2 regions of the Lactiplantibacillus sp. ME-2 genome follow, and region 1 is predicted to be linked to the other one. Evidence: riboswitches for the same ligand, from Rfam matches in the RefSeq annotation. Region 1 holds a riboswitch; the other holds the start of a gene.
The links. A riboswitch is a leader RNA that binds a small molecule or an ion and turns the genes downstream of it on or off. The one in region 1 is predicted to bind FMN.
Positions count from the first base shown of each region.

Region 2: another riboswitch for FMN. It lies ahead of ribD (bifunctional diaminohydroxyphosphoribosylaminopyrimidine deaminase/5-amino-6-(5-phosphoribosylamino)uracil reductase RibD); the one in region 1 lies ahead of MMY95_RS09270 (Gx transporter family protein).

Region 1 covers NZ_JAKZEQ010000022.1:28,800-38,354, forward strand. The annotation lists gene pyk (pyruvate kinase) at 1-562, shown strand, start outside; gene MMY95_RS09235 (DUF441 domain-containing protein) at 1,533-1,991, shown strand; gene MMY95_RS09240 (S1-like domain-containing RNA-binding protein) at 2,047-2,934, shown strand; gene xerD (site-specific tyrosine recombinase XerD) at 2,942-3,832, shown strand; gene MMY95_RS09250 (hypothetical protein) at 3,871-4,254, shown strand; gene MMY95_RS09255 (segregation/condensation protein A) at 4,220-4,987, shown strand; gene scpB (SMC-Scp complex subunit ScpB) at 4,974-5,573, shown strand; gene MMY95_RS09265 (pseudouridine synthase) at 5,573-6,289, shown strand; FMN riboswitch at 6,344-6,465, shown strand; gene MMY95_RS09270 (Gx transporter family protein) at 6,590-7,174, shown strand; gene MMY95_RS09275 (helix-turn-helix domain-containing protein) at 7,510-8,553, shown strand; gene MMY95_RS09280 (RecQ family ATP-dependent DNA helicase) at 8,540-9,555, shown strand, end outside.
Region 2 covers NZ_JAKZEQ010000013.1:40,728-50,282, forward strand. The annotation lists gene MMY95_RS06675 (hypothetical protein) at 1-2,020, shown strand, start outside; gene MMY95_RS06680 (hypothetical protein) at 2,140-2,283, shown strand; partial or broken gene MMY95_RS06685 (NUDIX hydrolase) at 2,296-2,553, shown strand; gene MMY95_RS06690 (YfhO family protein) at 2,635-5,184, opposite strand; FMN riboswitch at 5,412-5,542, shown strand; gene ribD (bifunctional diaminohydroxyphosphoribosylaminopyrimidine deaminase/5-amino-6-(5-phosphoribosylamino)uracil reductase RibD) at 5,701-6,768, shown strand; partial or broken gene MMY95_RS06700 (riboflavin synthase) at 6,769-7,371, shown strand; gene MMY95_RS06705 (bifunctional 3,4-dihydroxy-2-butanone-4-phosphate synthase/GTP cyclohydrolase II) at 7,373-8,587, shown strand; gene ribH (6,7-dimethyl-8-ribityllumazine synthase) at 8,584-9,063, shown strand; gene MMY95_RS06715 (nucleotidyltransferase family protein) at 9,094-9,555, opposite strand, start outside.

The DNA.
Region 1 (9,555 bases):
AATCACTTTTGACGAACGGACTCAACGTGGCTTAATGGTTAACTGGGGTGTTCAACCAATCGTGGCTGAAAAACCAGAAACCACTGATGACATGTTTGATTTAGCTGCTTCTAAGGCTGTTGAACTTGGCTTTGCTAAGGAAGGCGACTTAATCTTGATCACTGCCGGTGTGCCAGTTGGCGAACGCGGTACGACTAACATCATGAAGATCCAATTAATTGGTTCTAAGTTAGCTGATGGTCAAGGTGTCGGTGATGAAACGGTTATCGGTAAAGCCGTAATCGCAACGTCTGCTCAAGAAGCTATCGACAAGGCCGTTGAAGGTGGCGTCTTAGTTACTAAGACGACTGACAAAGACTACTTACCAGCAATCGAAAAGTCTAGTGCTTTAGTTGTTGAAAACGGTGGTTTAACTTCACACGCTGCTGTTGTTGGTATCTCAATGGGAATTCCTGTTATCGTTGGTGTTAAGGACGCTACTAGTGTTATTGCTGATGGTCAATTGATCACAGTTGATTCACGTCGTGGCCTTGTATACCGCGGTGCTTCAAACGCCCTTTAAGATCAAATCTAATTTGATATTGAAAAGTCGTCGCTTTGCGGCGGCTTTTTATATTACATAAAGTGCTTCATCCCCAGTTAAATTAATATGAAACATGGTTAAAAGGTGTCAAATCGTCAACGTCAAATGATCCAGCTTAAGCCCACTGGAAAAAGATCTAGTTAGCTTAAACTTACTTAGTTAACGTCGTCCTATACCGACTTCCAGGCATTTCGGCCAATTGCTGGAACGCGGTGGACACAGATTTAAGCCGAAGATCACGTCTTAAATACTGGTCTTCCACTAACCAAGCCAAAAACGCTTGCTAAGTGGAATTTCACCGCTGAGCATTGGCCGAAACGCCTTCCAGTCGGGATGGTATTCGAATGGCTGACATGAGTGGACCCAGCATTGAACGAATTAGACGTTGCTATTTTCTAGACAGCAATTTTATCATACAACAGTTAGTTTGATAATATAATTGTGATTGTACGATTATTTCTAACTCCACCGTATTAGTACTGAGGTATCCAAAACAATTGAGACAGCATTAACGTATGTTCAAAATTCTAAGTAGTAAACTCGTTTAGCGACAAGTTGCACCAAGTTAGATGGTCGTTCATCAGCCATTCGACCGGCTTACCGACTGGAGGGGGTGGGTGACAATGCTCAGTAGCCAAATTATTCTTGGCTGGAAGTGGGTTGCTTCCGGCCTAGAATAAGACTCGTATTTGAGATTGCGCAGTGGGTTGCTGCGTGAGCTCAAATCGACGTCGGCTACGTTCCAGCAATTGTCACCCGGCCCCGTAAGTTGGAATAGGACGAACTGGAATCCAAACGATTTGGCACCTTTTAATCATGTTCCCGCCTAAATTAAAGAACAGGAATTGGTTATTGATCAGGGGGGGATAGTGAAATTGGTGAGTAACGACCAACACCCCTCGTAATTCGGGCCATTTTCAGTTACAATTGATAACACGTGAGGTGTCGTATGGAAAGTTGGTTATTTTTATTAGCGATTTTAGTGGTGGCATGGTTAGGAAAAAATCAGTCCTTACAAATTGCGACCGTGGTTGTGTTGCTTATCAAATTGATTCCTAATACGAGTAAATTGCTGACGACGATTGGTCAGAAGGGGATCAATTGGGGTGTGACGGTGATTACCGTCGCAATTTTAATTCCGATTGCGACTGGTCAGATTGGATTTCGGGACCTTTGGCATGCGTTTAAGTCGCCAGTTGGCTGGATTGCGGTTGCATGTGGAGTGTTGGTTTCAGTGCTCTCATTTCACGGTGTCGGGCTTTTGTCAGCGACACCAGAGATTACCGTGGCATTAGTATTTGGGACCATTATGGGTGTTGTTTTGCTCAAGGGAATCGCGGCCGGGCCAATTATTGCGGCTGGTATAACCTATTGCATTATTCAAGTCTTGCATTTGAGCTTACAGTAATTTAAAAGAACCATCCGTTGATATTTATAGACAGGTATATTAGAGGAGTTATCACATGGATAGTATTATTGGAACAGTGGTTACGGCGAAGGTAACCGATGAAAACGATGAAGCATACTTCGTACAGATTGATGGACAGACGTTGTGGGTCGATAAAACTGAACCAGAGAAGCCATTGCACATTGGCGGGCTTTACGAAGGTTTTGTTTATGAGAATGAAGACCATCATCTGCAGATGACGCGGTTCGTCCCGGAAATTTCGTTTGATCACTTTGTGTGGGGAACGGTTGTCCGGACGCGGCATGATCTGGGTGTCTTTGTCGATGTTGGTTTACCAAATAAGGACTTGGTGGTGTCATTAGACGAATTACCGACCATCAGTCGACTATGGCCTAAAAAAGATGATCGTTTATACGTTAAGTTAGCCCGTGACAATAAGCAACGGCTATGGGCGACGCTGGCAGAATTGACGGATTTTGAAGCAATTGCCAAGCCATATGACCGGGCTCAAGTTAAGAATACGGATACCATGGCGACCGTTTTTCGTTTGAAGATGGCCGGTACGTCGGTTATTACAGATGACAATCATCTGGGCTTTGTTCATCCGTCAGAACGTGAACAGGAACCACGCATGGGGCAACACGTCAAGGCGCGGGTCATTGGTTTCTTGCGCGATGGTGAATTGAATTTGTCCTTGAAGCCGCGGGGATACGAAGAGATTGGCGATGATGCCCAAATGTTATTAGCAGCATTGCAACATCAAGCTGACCACGCGCTACCATTTTGGGATAAGAGTGATCCCGATGATATTCGGAATTACTTTGGTATCAGCAAATCACAATTTAAGCGCGCTGTGGGTAATCTCTTGAAGCAACGCTTGATCAGTCAACAACCAGGCGAGATCAAGTTACTGGAAAATGCGGATGAGCAAGCCGACGATTGATCAAAAAATGCAGGACCAGCTTGCTGATTACCTGCATTTTTTGCGTGTTGAACGGGGGTTAGTTGAGAATACGATTAAGAGTTATTCTCAGGACCTGACTACGTTTAGCGAATACTTGATGAGTCAGCAAATCACGGACTATCGGGTGGTTGATCGGTACGTCCTATTGAATTATTTACAGTATCTAGATGAGGCTGGTAAATCGCGAAATACAATCATTCACAGTGTTTCTAGTTTACGTAAGTTTTTTCAATATTTAGCACAGATGCACGCTATCGATACTGATCCGATGCTAAAAATCGACACGCCTAAGCGGGCGCAGCATTTACCGCAAGTATTGTCACCACGCGAGGTCGAACGGTTGCTAGCGGTGCCTGAGTTGAATACCCCGTTAGGATTACGAGACCGAACTCTGTTAGAAGTGATGTATGCGACCGGTCTGCGAGTCAGCGAGACAATTAATTTAACGATGGATGATCTGCACTTAGACTTGGGATTGATTCAAACAATCGGTAAGGGTGATAAAGAGCGGATTATTCCTATCGGTGATGTTGCCATTGATTTTATTACCCGTTATTTAAAAACGGCTCGGCCCAAACTCGTCTCTGCCAAACGCCGGAATAGCTATTTGTTTATTAATAATCACGGTGGTAAATTAAGTCGGCAAGGGGTTTGGAAAAATCTGAAGGCAGAAGTCAAGGCGGCTGGCATCGAAAAAAACGTGACGCCGCATACGTTGCGCCACTCGTTTGCGACTCACATCTTAGAAAATGGTGCGGACTTGCGTGTCGTTCAGGAGCTTTTAGGGCATGCCGATATTTCGACGACTCAAATTTATACGCATATTTCGAAAAAACGCCTAGCTGAGGTTTATAATAAATATCATCCGCGGGCATAGATGCGGTGCGGAATCAAGCAGTCAAGGGAGGCAATACCGTGCTCGTTAAATATCGGAAGGATTATGAAAAGGTAGCAATGGGGCTACTGTCATTTATTCCAGATTTTAAGGACCTAATTCATCTACAAACTGAGATGCAGTGGTATCAGTCAACGGAAGACCATCAACTATTACTATGGCGGCAAGGTGACGGCGATTTCTGTGGTATTATCGGCATTGAAGTCGGCAGTGACTTTATTCTACTGCATCACGATTCATTATCACCCGAGGAACGGACGGCGGCCAACCAGTATCAAATGTTGGATGAGTTGGCCGCGTTGTATCCCAAACAACGGGTCATGGGAACTTTAGAAATGGCGCCAATCATTGGCGCGTGGGAGCGTAATCGTGACAAACAACCAACAACAACCAATCACCATTAAGATTTCGGAGTTTGAGGGGCCACTCGACTTGCTGTTGCACCTCATTCGCCAAAACAAGATGGATATTTATGACATTCCAATTGCGGCAATTACGCAGCAATATTTGGATTACTTACACTCTATGCGAGCGCTAAAATTAGATATTGCTGGTGATTATTTGGTTATGGCTGCGACTTTGATGACGATCAAGAGCCGTTTCTTATTGCCACAGCCTGAACCAGATGAGATGGACGAAGATAATGAGGACGATGATCCTCGTGACTCACTTGTAGCTGAACTGTTGGCTTACAAGGTTTATCAGGAAGCCGCTGGTGAATTGCGAGAAAAAGAACAGGCGCGCCATCAACATTTTACGCGTGAAGCGATGTTAGTACCAGCTGATCTGAGTGCGCCCAAGCTGACTGCGGGGATTACATTAGATGATCTGCAAGCAGCTTTTCGACAATTAGTGGCTAAACGGCGGCGGGTACGGCCACTAACGAAAACGGTTGTGGCTGAAACCATCAACATTGATGAGCGGATGACACAAATTACGACACAATTGCAACATCAACCACAAGGACTGGATTTTGCCGACCTATTTACGGTTAGTGCCAGCGATGAAATGTTAGTGACAACCTTTATGGCTGTGTTAGAATTAACCAAGCAGGATCAAGTGGCGCTGCAGCAAGCTGAGCCACTGAGTCCGATTCATTTATATTTACGACAGGATGAACAGCATGACGAACATTGAACAAATTGAAGGACTATTATTTGTGGCTGGCGATGAGGGCATCACGGTCGCCGAAATCGAGCACGCCACGGGGTTTGCTAAGCCGGCGATTACAACGATGCTCACACAACTGGCCACGAAGTATCAAGCCGACCCAGACAGTGCCTTAATGATCTTATCAACGGCGAATACTTACCGGCTAGCAACTAAGGCCGCGGTGGCGCCGGTGTTAAAGCGCTACTTTGAAGCACCACTCACCACGAGTTTGTCGCAAGCATCGTTGGAAGTGTTAGCAATCATTGCGTATCGGCAACCCTTGACGCGGATTGAAATTGATGAGATTCGTGGCGTACACAGTGGATCAACGATTCAAAAGCTGGTTTTGCGACAACTAGTTACCGAGACGGGGCGTTTAAGTGAGCCAGGACGGCCAATTTTATACGGAACGACGGAACTGTTCTTAGATTATTTTGGACTAAAGTCTTTGGATGACTTACCAGCGATTGACCTAGCTGCTTTAAGTGACGCTGAGCATCCGGCACCAGAGACAGACCTCTTTTTAAATGCATTTCAGGATAAATTACAAGCAGAACGTGAGGATGAATAATGGCAGAACGATTACAAAAGGTAATGGCGGAAGCGGGCATCGCTTCGCGGCGTAAATCAGAAGTGTTGATCACGTCTGGTCACGTTAAGGTGAATGGGAAGACGGTCACCACGCTCGGTGTAAAGGTTGAGCCTAGTGACCATGTCGAGGTTGATGGCGTGCCATTGAATGCAGAAAAACTCGTGTATTATTTATTTTATAAGCCGCGGGGGGTCGTTACAACTGTTCATGATGAGAAGGGCCGTAAAACGGTATTAGACTTCTTTGAAGACGTACCGGAACGAATCTATCCGGTGGGACGTTTGGATTACGATACTTCAGGTTTGTTGATCATGACAAATGATGGGGCTCTCGCTAATCGGCTAACTCATCCGAAGTACGAAGTCAAAAAAACTTATTTGGCCAAAGTTGAAGGGGTACCAACCAATGCTGATCTCAAGCAATTGCGCTTGGGTGTTGAAATCGATGGCCGTAAGACAGCTCCAGCGAAGTCGAACTTGTTAGATAGTGATCACAAGAAGAATAATGCGCTGGTCCAACTAACGATTCACGAGGGTCATAACCACCAAGTGAAAAAGATGTTGGCTGCAGTGGGTCACCCAGTGACTAAGTTGAAACGTGAACGTTATGGGGTTCTCGATTTGCAAAGCTTACAACCGGGCGAATACCGTAAATTGAAGCCGATTGAAATTAGTAAGTTAAAAGGTGAACGATAGCGCTTGCATTTTTGAACGAAAGCCGTTAAAATGAATTTGTAAAAATAAATATTGGTTCATCTTCAGGGCAGGGTGTGATTCCCGACCGGCGGTAATAACCCGCGACCTATGCGTGTGCATAGTGATTTGGTGCAATTCCAAAGTCGACAGTAAAGTCTGGTATAAAGAAGATCGAGCTTATTTGCCAAGCGTTGCAAGTAAGTCCGCCCCCAGATGACAGTTAGTGTGATCGGGCGGACTTTTTTTAGTTGAACAAATGGTAATGCGGTTCATTGAAGATGACCCATAGGAGGGTGCGTTATGCAACATACAACGTTACACCGACTAGTGGGCATAGCCTTACTCGGTGCCATTGCGTATATTTTAATGTTACTGGAGTTTCCGATTTTACCGGTAGCGCCATGGATGAAGATTGATTTTTCAGATATTCCAATTCTGATTGGGCTCTTTCTCTTTGGTGTCGGGGGCGCGTTTGTCATCACTATCATCAAACTGCTCCTACATTCAGCCATGATGGGCTTTGCCATTTATGACTTAATCGGTTCTTTTGCTAGTTTTTTAGGTACGGCAGTATTGATTTTAGCATTTGCATTAGTACTTCGTTACTATCGGGGCAATCCCAAGTGGCGGATGCCTGTGGCGATTGTGGTCGCCACAATCGGCCTGGTGGTGATTGAATCGTTGGCTAACTTAACGTTTGTTTTGCCATTCTATTTGCAAGTAATGGGTATGAAGCTCAGCATGTCGCTGAATACAGTGGTGTTAGTGGCAGTCATTCCATTTAACTTGATCAAGGGATTGCTAGTGGGCAACGTCTTCTGGCTGGTCTATCAGCGATTAGCTAAGTGGTTAGGCAACCATAATCAGCTTATGAGCCGAATTTAATCTAAGTCGTTAAAATAATGTGGGTGGTCACTAATTGCGTAACTGCAGGGTGACTGCCTTTTTATATTGGTGCCACCGTGATATTCTTAAAGACGCACACTGCCGGTTGGCGGATGGTTATCCATGAGCTTTAATGTGGCAGTAAGTTGATGAATTCGAAGCTTCAATCAAGGCTTAGAAAGATTAAAAAGCTGTCGGCCGCTATGCTGTGTCGCGGGTCACTGTCAGCGACACTGACGCACGTAAATTTGGGCTGATCACGACTTAATTTAAAAACTGGCACATTTAGTGCGCAATTAACAATCACAACAGCAAGACTTAAGGGAGGCCTTAGCGTGTTTACAGACTACGTTTTATTGTTATTCAGTACGACGCCGCGACGAGCAAAGGGCCTATTCAATGTCTTGCGCGGCCGCCGTACGGTCTCCACGCTTTTTGCGGGGTTAACTGCCGGCTACTTGGATTTGCTCGACAGTTGCCACGAGGTTCCCTTGGAAGATTTCATGGCAGCAACTGCGGCTTTGACTGAAAACGGTCAATTGACGAGTACGGCCACGGGATGCTGGCAATTAACGCAGGCGGGGGAACATCGGCAAGCCAAACTCCGACAGACTTTATACATGCCCCAAAATTTTGAAGTATTTCAAACCACTGATGTCCGCCGATTTAGAATCGTCAGTCAGCTAGCCCTACAAGTCGTTTCCGAACTCGTACATCATAATCGCCATTATTATCCGGTGACGACTGATCCGGGGATTCAAGCCCAGGTCAAACAATGGCTACGTCAGCAGTCGAAGGTGGAACTTGGCGAGCAAATTCATGCGGCCTTGACTGCCTTCTTGACGAGTTTGGCAGACCCAGAGTTGCCAGCGGTGTTTGTTCAAGGTATAACGGGGTATCAAGAACCGGGACTGACTAATGAGCAATTAGCGGCACAATTAGGTCGACAACCCTGGGAGGCTAGCTTGATGCACACAGACGTGATATGCCAATGGATTGCTTGGATTCAGCGACACCCGCGTGATCCATTTTCCCAGTTGTTGTCAGTGCTCACTCAAGCGAGTGCCATCAGTCAAAGCGCTGAGCAAACTTACCAAGCTTTCTTGAAGACCCAGCAACTTGCAGCAATTGCGCAGACGCGGCACTTAAAGATGAGTACGGTACGGGAGCACTTGTTGGAGGTGGCGATTTGGTCGCCTGATTTTCCGTTTGAAATGGTGTTGAATCATGAATTAACTCAGCAGTTGGCCACCATCTTTGCAGCCCAGTCCGACATTGCAAACTGGTCATTCCAAGAGGCCCAAACTGCGCTACCCACGCTAGATTTTTTTGAATTTCGACTATTTCAGATTATGAGGTGTCAGCATGTCAGAAGATGAATTATATGAGCTGTTGAAAACGAAATATGGCTTCGATGAATTTCGCCCCGGGCAGCTAGCCGTCATTCAGAAATTATTAGCAGGTCAAGATGTCTTGGCAGTGTTACCAACTGGGACCGGCAAATCATTGATCTATCAACTCGTTGGAACCGCACTGCCCGGGCTAGTTGTGGTGGTTTCACCGCTGATTTCCTTGATGCAAGATCAGGTGGCGCGCTTAAACTATCAAGGCGAAAAGCAAGTTGCTGCTTTGACCTCCCAACTAGATTATGGTGCTCGCCAGTATCTGCTGAATCATTTAGGACAGCTTAAATTCTTGTTCATTTCGCCGGAAATGTTGGGTCAAGACATTATTCAAACAGCGCTGATGCAAGTGCAACTGGCGTTATTAGTTATCGACGAGGCCCACTGCATTTCAACTTGGGGACCAGATTTTCGCCCTGACTACCGTCGCCTTGGTCAAATTCGACAACGGTTACAGGCACCGACAACGCTAATGCTCACGGCAACAGCTACACAACGCGTTCGACAAGATATTTTGACACAATTAACCGTTCCAGATGCCCAGCAAGTCTTATATTCGGTTAATCGTCCTAATATTTACTTAGCAGTCGAACAGGTCAATGATGACGCTAGTAAACGCGCGACCTTGCAACATTTAGTGACGAGTGCGCGCGGACCAGTCATCGTTTACTTTACTTCCAAGCGGCAAACTGATTTGATAGCGGAATGGCTACGAACGACAACCACGTTACGGGTCGCGGCTTATCATGCCGGCTTAGCGACTGATGACCGTTTCAAGATCCAGCAGCAGTTCATGGCAGGACAATTGGATGTGATCTGTGCTACATCTGCTTTTGGAATGGGTATCAACAAAGCTGATATTCGCTTAGTGATCCACTATCATTTACCGACGACTTTGGCCGACTATGTTCAAGAAATTGGGCGCGCAGGTCGTGATGGTCAGCAGGCGATGGCGATTATGTTGTACGCACCAGGTGA
Region 2 (9,555 bases), on a different contig from region 1:
GAGCGTCAATTGGCTGGCGGCCGCGGTATTGGTCGTCGCAGTTGGCATGGCGTGGTTGCAACCGATTCACTTCTTCGGCAACCCGGACTGGGCGTCACCGGTCGTTCAATTAGCCATGGTTCTGGGATTATTGGTCATGACGATGGCTGGCCGGCAGGTGCTCAAACAGTTATCATCTCGTCAGTATCGTTGGCTGTTGATTGGGCTGGTCGGCTTAATCGCCATCGTGCAAATATTGATTGCCACTAGTTTTGTTGACGTGGCGCGGGCCGACCCGTTTTTCGTTCGGCAGCAGGCACTGTTATTAGCGCGGGGCAGCCATCATTGGCAACATTATTTTATGATTTATCCCAATAATGTGAATTTTACGTTATTAGTTGCGAATCTGCTCAAGCCATTATTGAAACTGACGCAGACGCCCTGGGTATTATTAAATGTCATCCGATTTATCTGGATCGATACCGGACTAATCAGTGGGTTATATTTACTAAACCGTTGGCGTTACTGGCAACCGGGGGCGGTCTCATTTAGTTTGTTGTGGCTCGTCAGTGTTCCCGTGGCCGCATTTGGACTATTTGCATATACGGACGCCCTCGTTTTGCCACTACTTCCAGACAGCTTGGCCTTGCTCACACTCGGACTAAGCTTAACCGGCTGGCGTCGTTGGGGCGTTTTGATTGGTGATGGGTTATTGGTGGCCGTGGGCGTGGTGATGAAGACTAATCTCATTGTGCTCTGGCTTACTCTCGTATTGATGGGGATCATCTTGTGGTGGCAACGACAATTCAGTGGTCGGCAAATGTTAGGCTGGCTCGTTAGTTTAGTGATGACACTCGGGGTGATGTTTGCGGTGATGCGAACTGCCCAACAGCAAGCGGGTTATACGCGCCAAGCTGATGCCGCCTTACCGGCAACCAGCTGGATTGCGATGAGCTTGAACCCCCAAAGCTCGGGTGAGTACCGACATGGCGATTTTGCGCGCGTTAATCAGATGCCAACTGCGGCGGCCAAGCGCCAACAGACCCAGCAAATGATTCAGCAGCGGTTACATCAGATGGGCGTTACGGGGACCCTCGTACATTTACTCAAAAAGATGCGGGTCTTCTGGGCGACTGGCGATTTTGATAGCTTTAAGTTGACCACCCAGTGGATTCGTGCGCCCCGCTGGTATTTGAATCATCAACGCCAGCTTCAATTTTGGCTGGTTCTAATGACGCAAACGATTTACCTGACGATGCTGGTGCAAGCAATCGTGACTTTGATGAAGCGGCGCGAGTGGGCCGTGACGTTCGTCGCCCTGGCAATTCTCGGTTTAACGGCTTTTCATGTCGGACTTTGGGAAGTAGAAGGGCGCTATGCGTTGCCGCTATTACCGGGATTGATGCTCCTCAGTATTGTGGGTGGTCGTGAGTTGCCGGTATGGCACCTTAACCGAGTAATGCGGCGCCAACTGACGTGGTTGGTCGTCGTATTGGCGGCAATCAGTGTGGTTAGTTTGTGGCAGACGAGTCAGGCGACGCGGATTACTGATGTGGTACGTGGCAATCAGGGAAATGGGCGTTATGTTGTGTCCACGGTTCAAAAAATTGGACCGGGTCACGCTGTTACAACGCCGTTAGCCGTTAGTGGTAAAAGTAATGTTTTACGGTTGAAGCCAGTTGCGACGCATGGGCGCGTAACAATTACCTTGACTAAGGGGGCGCATGTTGTCAAACGGTGGCGGGGCTCGGCCAATGAGCTGACCACTTTGAATTATCCGTTGACAGCGGCGGGCAACCTGCGATTAGCGATTAAAAACATTGGTCAGACGCCCGTCCGGTGTGGTGTGATGGCGGCCAACTACAGCCCGTTAACAGGCCGGGTGACGGCTAAGCGGCACGCGTACTTACAAGTCGTGATAAAACAGCAGTTTATTAAGCCGCACGCGTTAACAACGGGTGCCGCCAGTCTAGCAGTTGTCGGCTGTGTGGCGCTGGCGACCATTTTGGCGTTAGGTCGGTTACGGCCAGAAACTGAATAATAAAACTTGAAGCGAAAGTCTTAATAACTGGTGTTGCCAGTGTTGGGACTTTTATTTGTGGTTAAACGAAATATAATAGCCGTTAATTTGGGTGACTTATCAAGGTGAGGTGAATTCAAATGGTTCAAATTATTGCGCATACTTTAGTGACTGCCGGGCACGACGTTTTAATTTTAAAACGCAATCAGTTTGAGCGTGGGCGGCCGAATGTTGATGCCAGCTATTGGGATCTGCCCGGTGGGAGTGCATTAGCTAATGAATGACCGCAAGTAGCGGCCAAACGCGAGTGTTGGGAAGAGACAGGCTTGAAAGTTCAAACTGAGCGCGTTATTTGGGAAGATGCCACCTTTGACAAGGCTAAAAATCAGGTGTACACGCGTTTAGTGTATAGCACACAGGCATTCGTTACTAGACCGGCAATCAACTTAGAACTTACTGAACATATGGCCTTTCTTTGGATGAAACCTGAATTAATTTTGACTAATATAAGAATTGTGTCCTATCTAAAACCGATATTAACGCGACTGGTTTAGCAGTTACGGCGACCATTAAAACAACAATCGGACTGCCTAGCAGAATAGCTTGGCAGTCCGATTGTTTTGATTGACACGATTCTAATGGTGGCGATATCGTTGACGCCAAAGAATGAAGCTAAGTCCACTTATGATTGAAATCAGTAGTCCGCCCAGCAATCCCGGGACGTGGTAAGTTAGCTGAATCTGATTCTTACCGGGCTGAATCGGTAGGGCTAACATCCCACCAATGACCGTTTTAGGAGTAACTTTGACGCCGTTGACCGTGGCGCGCCACCCCTTGTCGGCTGGAATAGCAACGTAGAGCCACTTTTGCTTGGAGCGATTGGTGACTTGACCACTGACCACGGTATGAATGCCCGAGACGTGGTAAGTCGGTGTAAAGCGCGTGGATAGCAGTTGCTGTTTGACTTGGTTGAACCGGGCTTGATCCAGGCTGGCGATGTGGACATGGGTGCCAAGCGTTGGTTGGGTACGTTTGACCGTTAACGTGACGACAGCGCCTTTGTCAAAATAACCTAGCGATCGGAGCACTAACTCACCGTTGGCATTGAACTTAGTCGGGACTAAGTGACCGTTGACCCGCATCGTGGTGTATTTTGTTTGACGAGTCGTGTCGTTATAATACAGCGTCCCGGTGCGTGTCATCCTTAATTTAACCGTATGCAAATACGGATAGCGTTTGGCCTGTGAATCTTGGATGACGTGATCTGAGAGCATCGTGGCGTTGCCAAAATAGGCGCGTTTCGATGGCCGCAAACTTTGTAAGAGGCGTTCTTGATTGATAATGGCACTATTCTGACGAAGCTTTAACTGTCTAAATGCTGTTGGCACGGCAAACCCTAACCCGTTTTGACTACGGAGCCGCGTTGTCGCTTGACCCACGGCGTTTAATTGCACAGCGTATTTTACATCTAAGAGTAAATCAGTGACCGGATTTAGGCCTTCTGAACTGACACGCCGGGCGTTTTTAGAAAATAGCCCAAGTGACTTCAACATGAGACGTGTTTGGTTCGCAAAAGTTGAACTGTAGTAGGTAATATCGTGAAAGTTAAATAACATCGGGTCGTTGTAATTACGATACTTGCTATCATAATTGTAGGCCTGATTGATTAGCGTATTTTGATTTTCAACGCGATATAATTGACCATCAGGATCGTTGACGGCTTGCATTTGGCGGTATTCGGTTCGATAGGCAGTTACAAATTTAGCCTGATTCCCTAGTGGTGACTTCGCCATCATGAGGGTACTGTTAGTCCCTAATTCTAAGGCGACGATACCTGCCAAGCTGAGCGTTTGCCACCGCTTCGCCGTTGCGAATAAGGCAATTGCGGTTAAGATGACAGCGACTAAGCTGAGCGCCAGCGTTGAAGTTGTTAAGGGGTGCTTAGCAGTTCGTTGGGCAAACCAGCCTAATATCAGCGCACTGACCATGAGTGTCGGTAACAACCATTGCCAGCGCAAGGCGATCCGCCGGGGGCCTGCAAACCAGGCTTCAAAAGCGATCATGATCAAGACAAAGTTAAAGAAAAAAGCATTGCGGTATGGAAAGCCAGCGGGCGTTTGAAACATGTGCCAAATCGTATCTAAGGTACGAATGTCCATACTCAAGAAGAGTGCAAGTAATAGTCCGAAGCTATGCCATTTGTGAGCTTTAGTCAAGTTGGGCTGCACCCAGAAACTTAGGGCCAGCAAGACGACCAGACTACTGCTGAAGACGGTTGGTGCGTGTACGAGCCGAGTCGTAAAATTGGCGGCACCTAAGCCAAATTGACTCAAAACAGCTAAACCGAATTGTGGGACCGGTAAGTAGCTCGATAATTTGACCGCAGATTTAGCCGTGGTCAGCATGCCTAAACCAGTGGGGATCAGGACAAACATCGTGCTTAACCCACTGAGTAGCATGGTGACCACGACGTGCCGAATTAACGAAAATTGATGACGAACAGTTTGCCAAAGACTGTCCTGAGGGCGTTTGCGTTCAAATAGTTGATAAATAAAATAGTAAATCACAAATAGGCAAGTCATATAGCCTAAGTAGTAATTGGTGACGATACTGACCCATAACCAGCCGAAAAAGCGCCCGGGATGACTAGTTGCAATTAAGTGGTCGAGTCCTTGGATGACCAGTGGTAACCAAATTAATGCATCCAACCACATGATCGTAAAATAGTTGAGGGCAACGAAGCCAGAGAGGCTGAAAGCAACACCAAAAATGGCAGTCGACCACCGCTTTGTTTGAAAATGCGTTTGTAAAAAAGCCGTCATAGTGACCGCAATCAAGCTGATTTTTAACATGATGAGTAGACTAAGTCCGGTTGGCAAATTGGCCGCCGGAAACAACAACATCAAAATGTTAAATGGGCTTAATAGATAGTAAGCAATCGTGGGTAGTGCGTTACCGCCTAATGACTGTGAAAATGAATATAATTGAAAACTATGCGTTAAAATGGCATGCCGATACGCGGTGAAAAATGATAAGTATTGGCCACCCATATCACTAATTAATAAGTTATGGTTACCGAAGGGCGTGATCCCCCAAATTGCGAAGACAATCCCCATGATAGCAAGGGACAGTAATCCAGCTGTCACTGCCACTTGCCAGCGCCTTGTTTGATAATTAGGCCACATTTTATTCAACTCCGATATTATGAATGATTTCATTGTACCGTACTGAAACTTGAAAACTAGTTAAGAAAAGCGAACAATTTTCTGAAAAAAGTTAAGAATTAGTGTTAGTCATTATCATTTTTATAAAGTTTGCTAGCAGTTTAACACAGCAGTTCACGAGGTTAAACTAAAAGGGGTGATTGACAATTGATTAAGAAAGTGTTTTTATAAAAGGTGAAAACTGAATACGATTTCTTCGGGGCAGGGTGCAATTCCCGACCGACGGTAACAACGTAAGTTGAAGTCCGTGACCCGCGTGAGCGGTGGACCCAGTGCAAGTCTGGGACCGACAGTATAGTCTGGATGGGAGAAGAAAATTATTGCTTGAATTTTACTAGGCAGTAGTGGCTATTGGCGACCTTTAAGTAGGTTTATTTAGCTGGATCCTACTGGTGAAATCTATTTGGCGAACACTTCACACCCGATTATCGATGATTTGATAATTGGGTGTTTTTTTATCTTGTTGGAGGTGAACCAATGTTAACTGATTTTATGCAAATGGCTATCGATCAAGCCAAATTGGCGGGGGTGGCGACGTACCAAAATCCCCAGGTCGGTGCGGTATTAGTCAAAGACGGCCACGTGTTAGCTCAAGGTTATCATCATTATTTTGGCGGTGACCATGCTGAGGTGGATGTGCTGCGGCAGGTCACACCAGAACAGGCGCGTGGGGCCACGTTATTTGTCACACTGGAACCTTGTTCACACTATGGGAAGACGCCGCCGTGTAGTGCGCGAATCGTCGCGGCTGGAATTCGGCAAGTCGTGATTGGTCAATTAGATCCCCATCCAATCGTGGGTGGTAAGGGACGTCAGTATCTTTTGAACCACGGAGTTGATGTGGTGACGGGCTGTTTAACGGACAAAGTTCGCGCGTTGAACCCCCACTACAATCATTTTTATGTGCAGCAGCGACCATGGATCACCCTAAAAACGGCGATAACGCTTGATGGCAAAATTAATACTGAAACGCCGACTCGGACGCTGGTTTCCAATCATGCTAGTTATATCGATAGTCAGTGCTTACGGTCACAGTTTCAAGCGATTCTGATTGGTGAACGGACGCTAACGATTGATGATCCACAATTAACCGTCCGACTGACGGCAATGGTGCAGCCACCGGTTCGATTGGTGGTGTTGAATACGAGTACCGTGGCGTTAAACCACCGGATTGTTCAGGACGGTCAGGCACCAACCTGGTTACTTTGTCGTCAGGCTGCGGCTAGTGACGACCAACTTCGAAACAGTCCCAATGTACACGTCCTGATTGGCAACTGGACACCCGCTGCAATCAGTCAACTATGTGTCGAACAAGGCTGGCAGTCACTCTTAGTTGAAGGTGGGGCTCATCTGCAAGCTGAATTTGTTGCGGCTGAATTGATTGACGAATGGGTCAGCTACATCGCACCAATGATGATTGGTGGGACGGGTTTGCCAGCCGTTACCGGGGCCGCTGCGATGACACCGTTGACATTTGAACAACCAACGGTAACTTGTTTAGGGACGAATATCCGGCTACGGGCCGTTCGAAAGGAAGTTAAGTAAATGTTTTCTGGAATTATTCAAACCAAGGGCCGTGTCAGCCAAGTGCACCAACAAGGGTTGGAAATGACCCTTACGATTACCGCACCGTCGCTGATGACACCGAGTCTTAAGATTGGTGACAGTATAGCGGTGAACGGCATTTGTTTAACGGTAACGACCCGACAAGCGGATGCTTTCAGTGTAGTGGTGATGCCTGAAACGGTGCGTCGAACGAACTTAAAAATCCTTGTGGTCGGTTCATTGGTGAACCTAGAACGTGCGTTACAAGTGAACGCGCACTTAGATGGGCACATTGTTCAGGGGCACATCGATTACTGTGGTCAAGTGATGCAGCGACAATCTGATGCGCACGCGCTGCGTCTGTTGATCAGTTTACCGTCAGAATATCGCGCACTAGTAGTCACTAAAGGCTCGGTGGCAGTTGATGGGGTTAGTTTGACGGTCGTAGCGGTCACGTAGACAACGTTTGAAGTCGATTTAATTCCGCATTCACAAGCGGTGACGACCTTGTCTAAGTTACAAGTTGGAACGCTGGTGAATGTAGAAACGGATATTCTGGGCAAGTACTTGGCCCGGCAATTAGCATTAGAGGGGAGTCATTAAGATGGATACAATGAAAAAGGTAGCAGCGGCCTTGGCCGCATTAAAACGGGGCGAATTGATTATTGTTGCGGATGATGAGACGCGTGAAGCGGAAGGAGACATGGTTGGCCTAGCCGCTAAAGCAACCACTGCGACAGTGAATCGGATGATTACATCAGCGCGGGGACTACTCTGTGTTCCGATGGCGCCAAGTATCGCCACGCGACTACATTTGACACCGATGACTAGTGAACACGATGCGTTTGGAACGGCATTTACAGTCTCAACGGATCACCATACGACGTCCACGGGAATCTCGGCAGCTGATCGGGCGACCACGATTCAAGCGTTAGCCAATCCCAATAGTCAGGCCGCTGATTTCTATCATCCCGGGCACGTTTTTCCATTGATTGCGCGGACTGGTGGATTGTTAGCGCGGCGTGGTCATACTGAAGCGGCCGTCACGTTAGCACAATTAGCAGGTGTGACCCCCGCGGCCTATATTTGTGAAGTTATCAAGAAAAATGGCTTAATGGCGCGGCGCCGTGATCTCAAAGCTTTGGCAGAGGGCTTACAATTACCGCTAATCACCATTGAAGATATTACCACCTACGTGATTCAAGCGGGTGCCGCCCAGCTAACAACGACCCCGAGTGTCAACTTACCGACTAAGGATGGTAAGTTCACGATGACTGGTTTCGAAGCCCCCGGTCATACGGCGTTGCCAGTGGCACTGCAAGCTGGTGATATCAGTGGCGATGAACCAGTGTTAGTGCGGTTACACTCTGAATGTTTTACGGGCGATGTTTTAGGATCGCGGCGGTGTGACTGTGGTGATCAATTACACGCTGCACTCCAAAAGATCAGTCAAGCTCAGCGCGGTGTTTTCGTCTATTTACGGCAAGAGGGTCGCGGCATTGGCTTGGCTAACAAACTAGCAGCTTACGCACTCCAAGAACACGGGGTTGATACGTATGATGCGAACGTGCAGTTGGGCTTTCAACCGGATGAGCGCCGGTATGATATTGCGGCATTAATTCTACGCCAAATGGGGATTACACGGGTTCGTTTGCTGACTAATAATCTTGACAAGGTTGAGCAGTTACGTGCAGCGGGGATTGATGTTGTTGAACGGGTCCCCTTAGAAATACCAGCCAATCAGTACGATCAAGCTTACTTAAAAACAAAACGTGATCGATTTCATCATCAACTCACACTAACGGAGGGACACGAATGACAACTTTTAACGGCAAAATTAATGGCAACGGGCTTAAGATTGGGATTGTCGTGGCGCGTTTCAATGCGTTTGTAACGCAGCAGCTTTTAACTGGGGCACAAGAAAGTTTGGTACAGCATGGGGTCAATGAAACCGATATTGACGTGGCCTGGGTACCGGGAGCTTTTGAGATTCCACTGACGGTTCAAAAAATGATTACAACCAAGCGCTATGATGGCGTGATTGCACTTGGGGCAGTCATTCGGGGTGCAACCGCGCACTTTGACTATGTTTGTCGTGGCGTGACGACGGGGATTGCGACCGTCAGTTTGGCAACCGATACGCCCATAATGTTCGGCGTTTTAACCACGGATACCATTGAACAAGCTATGGATCGCGCTGGCTTTAAGAGTGGCAATAAGGGTGCTGACTGTGCGGTCAGTTTGTTAGAAACATTGGACGTGCAGCGGGCAATATTAAAAGCTGACTTGGCCTAAATGACGTAAATTAAGGGTATGCATAATATTTCAAATACCATCAATTTGTAACTTGGGCCATTGTTGATGCCACTGCTTCTGTGCCATTCGCTGCTGATAGATTGCCATGTGCTTGGCATCCTGGCGATAGTAGGGGATTGGGGAACAGCGAAAGTTTATCAAATCGTCTACACCGTATGGGGCGATTAGCTTGATTTGATTTTCGTCTAAAAAGGCGCCAATACAAGTTGGAACTTCGACAAAGTGACCAATTGCATCGGTAACGGAAGTGAATTCGGGATCCTTATCAAAATTATAATGTGCCATATAGACCTCATTTTTTATTTGCCATTGGTATTGTGGGGCTTTATCAGTAAGTTGCTGATAGATTTTTAAATCATCGCTGGCTGGTCGCTCAGGGTCAAAAAAGACGACGTCAATATCACTGTTGAACATCACTGGCTGCCCGCTGAGTACTTGCCAAACAGTATTACGGATGCTACCAGCCGCCAA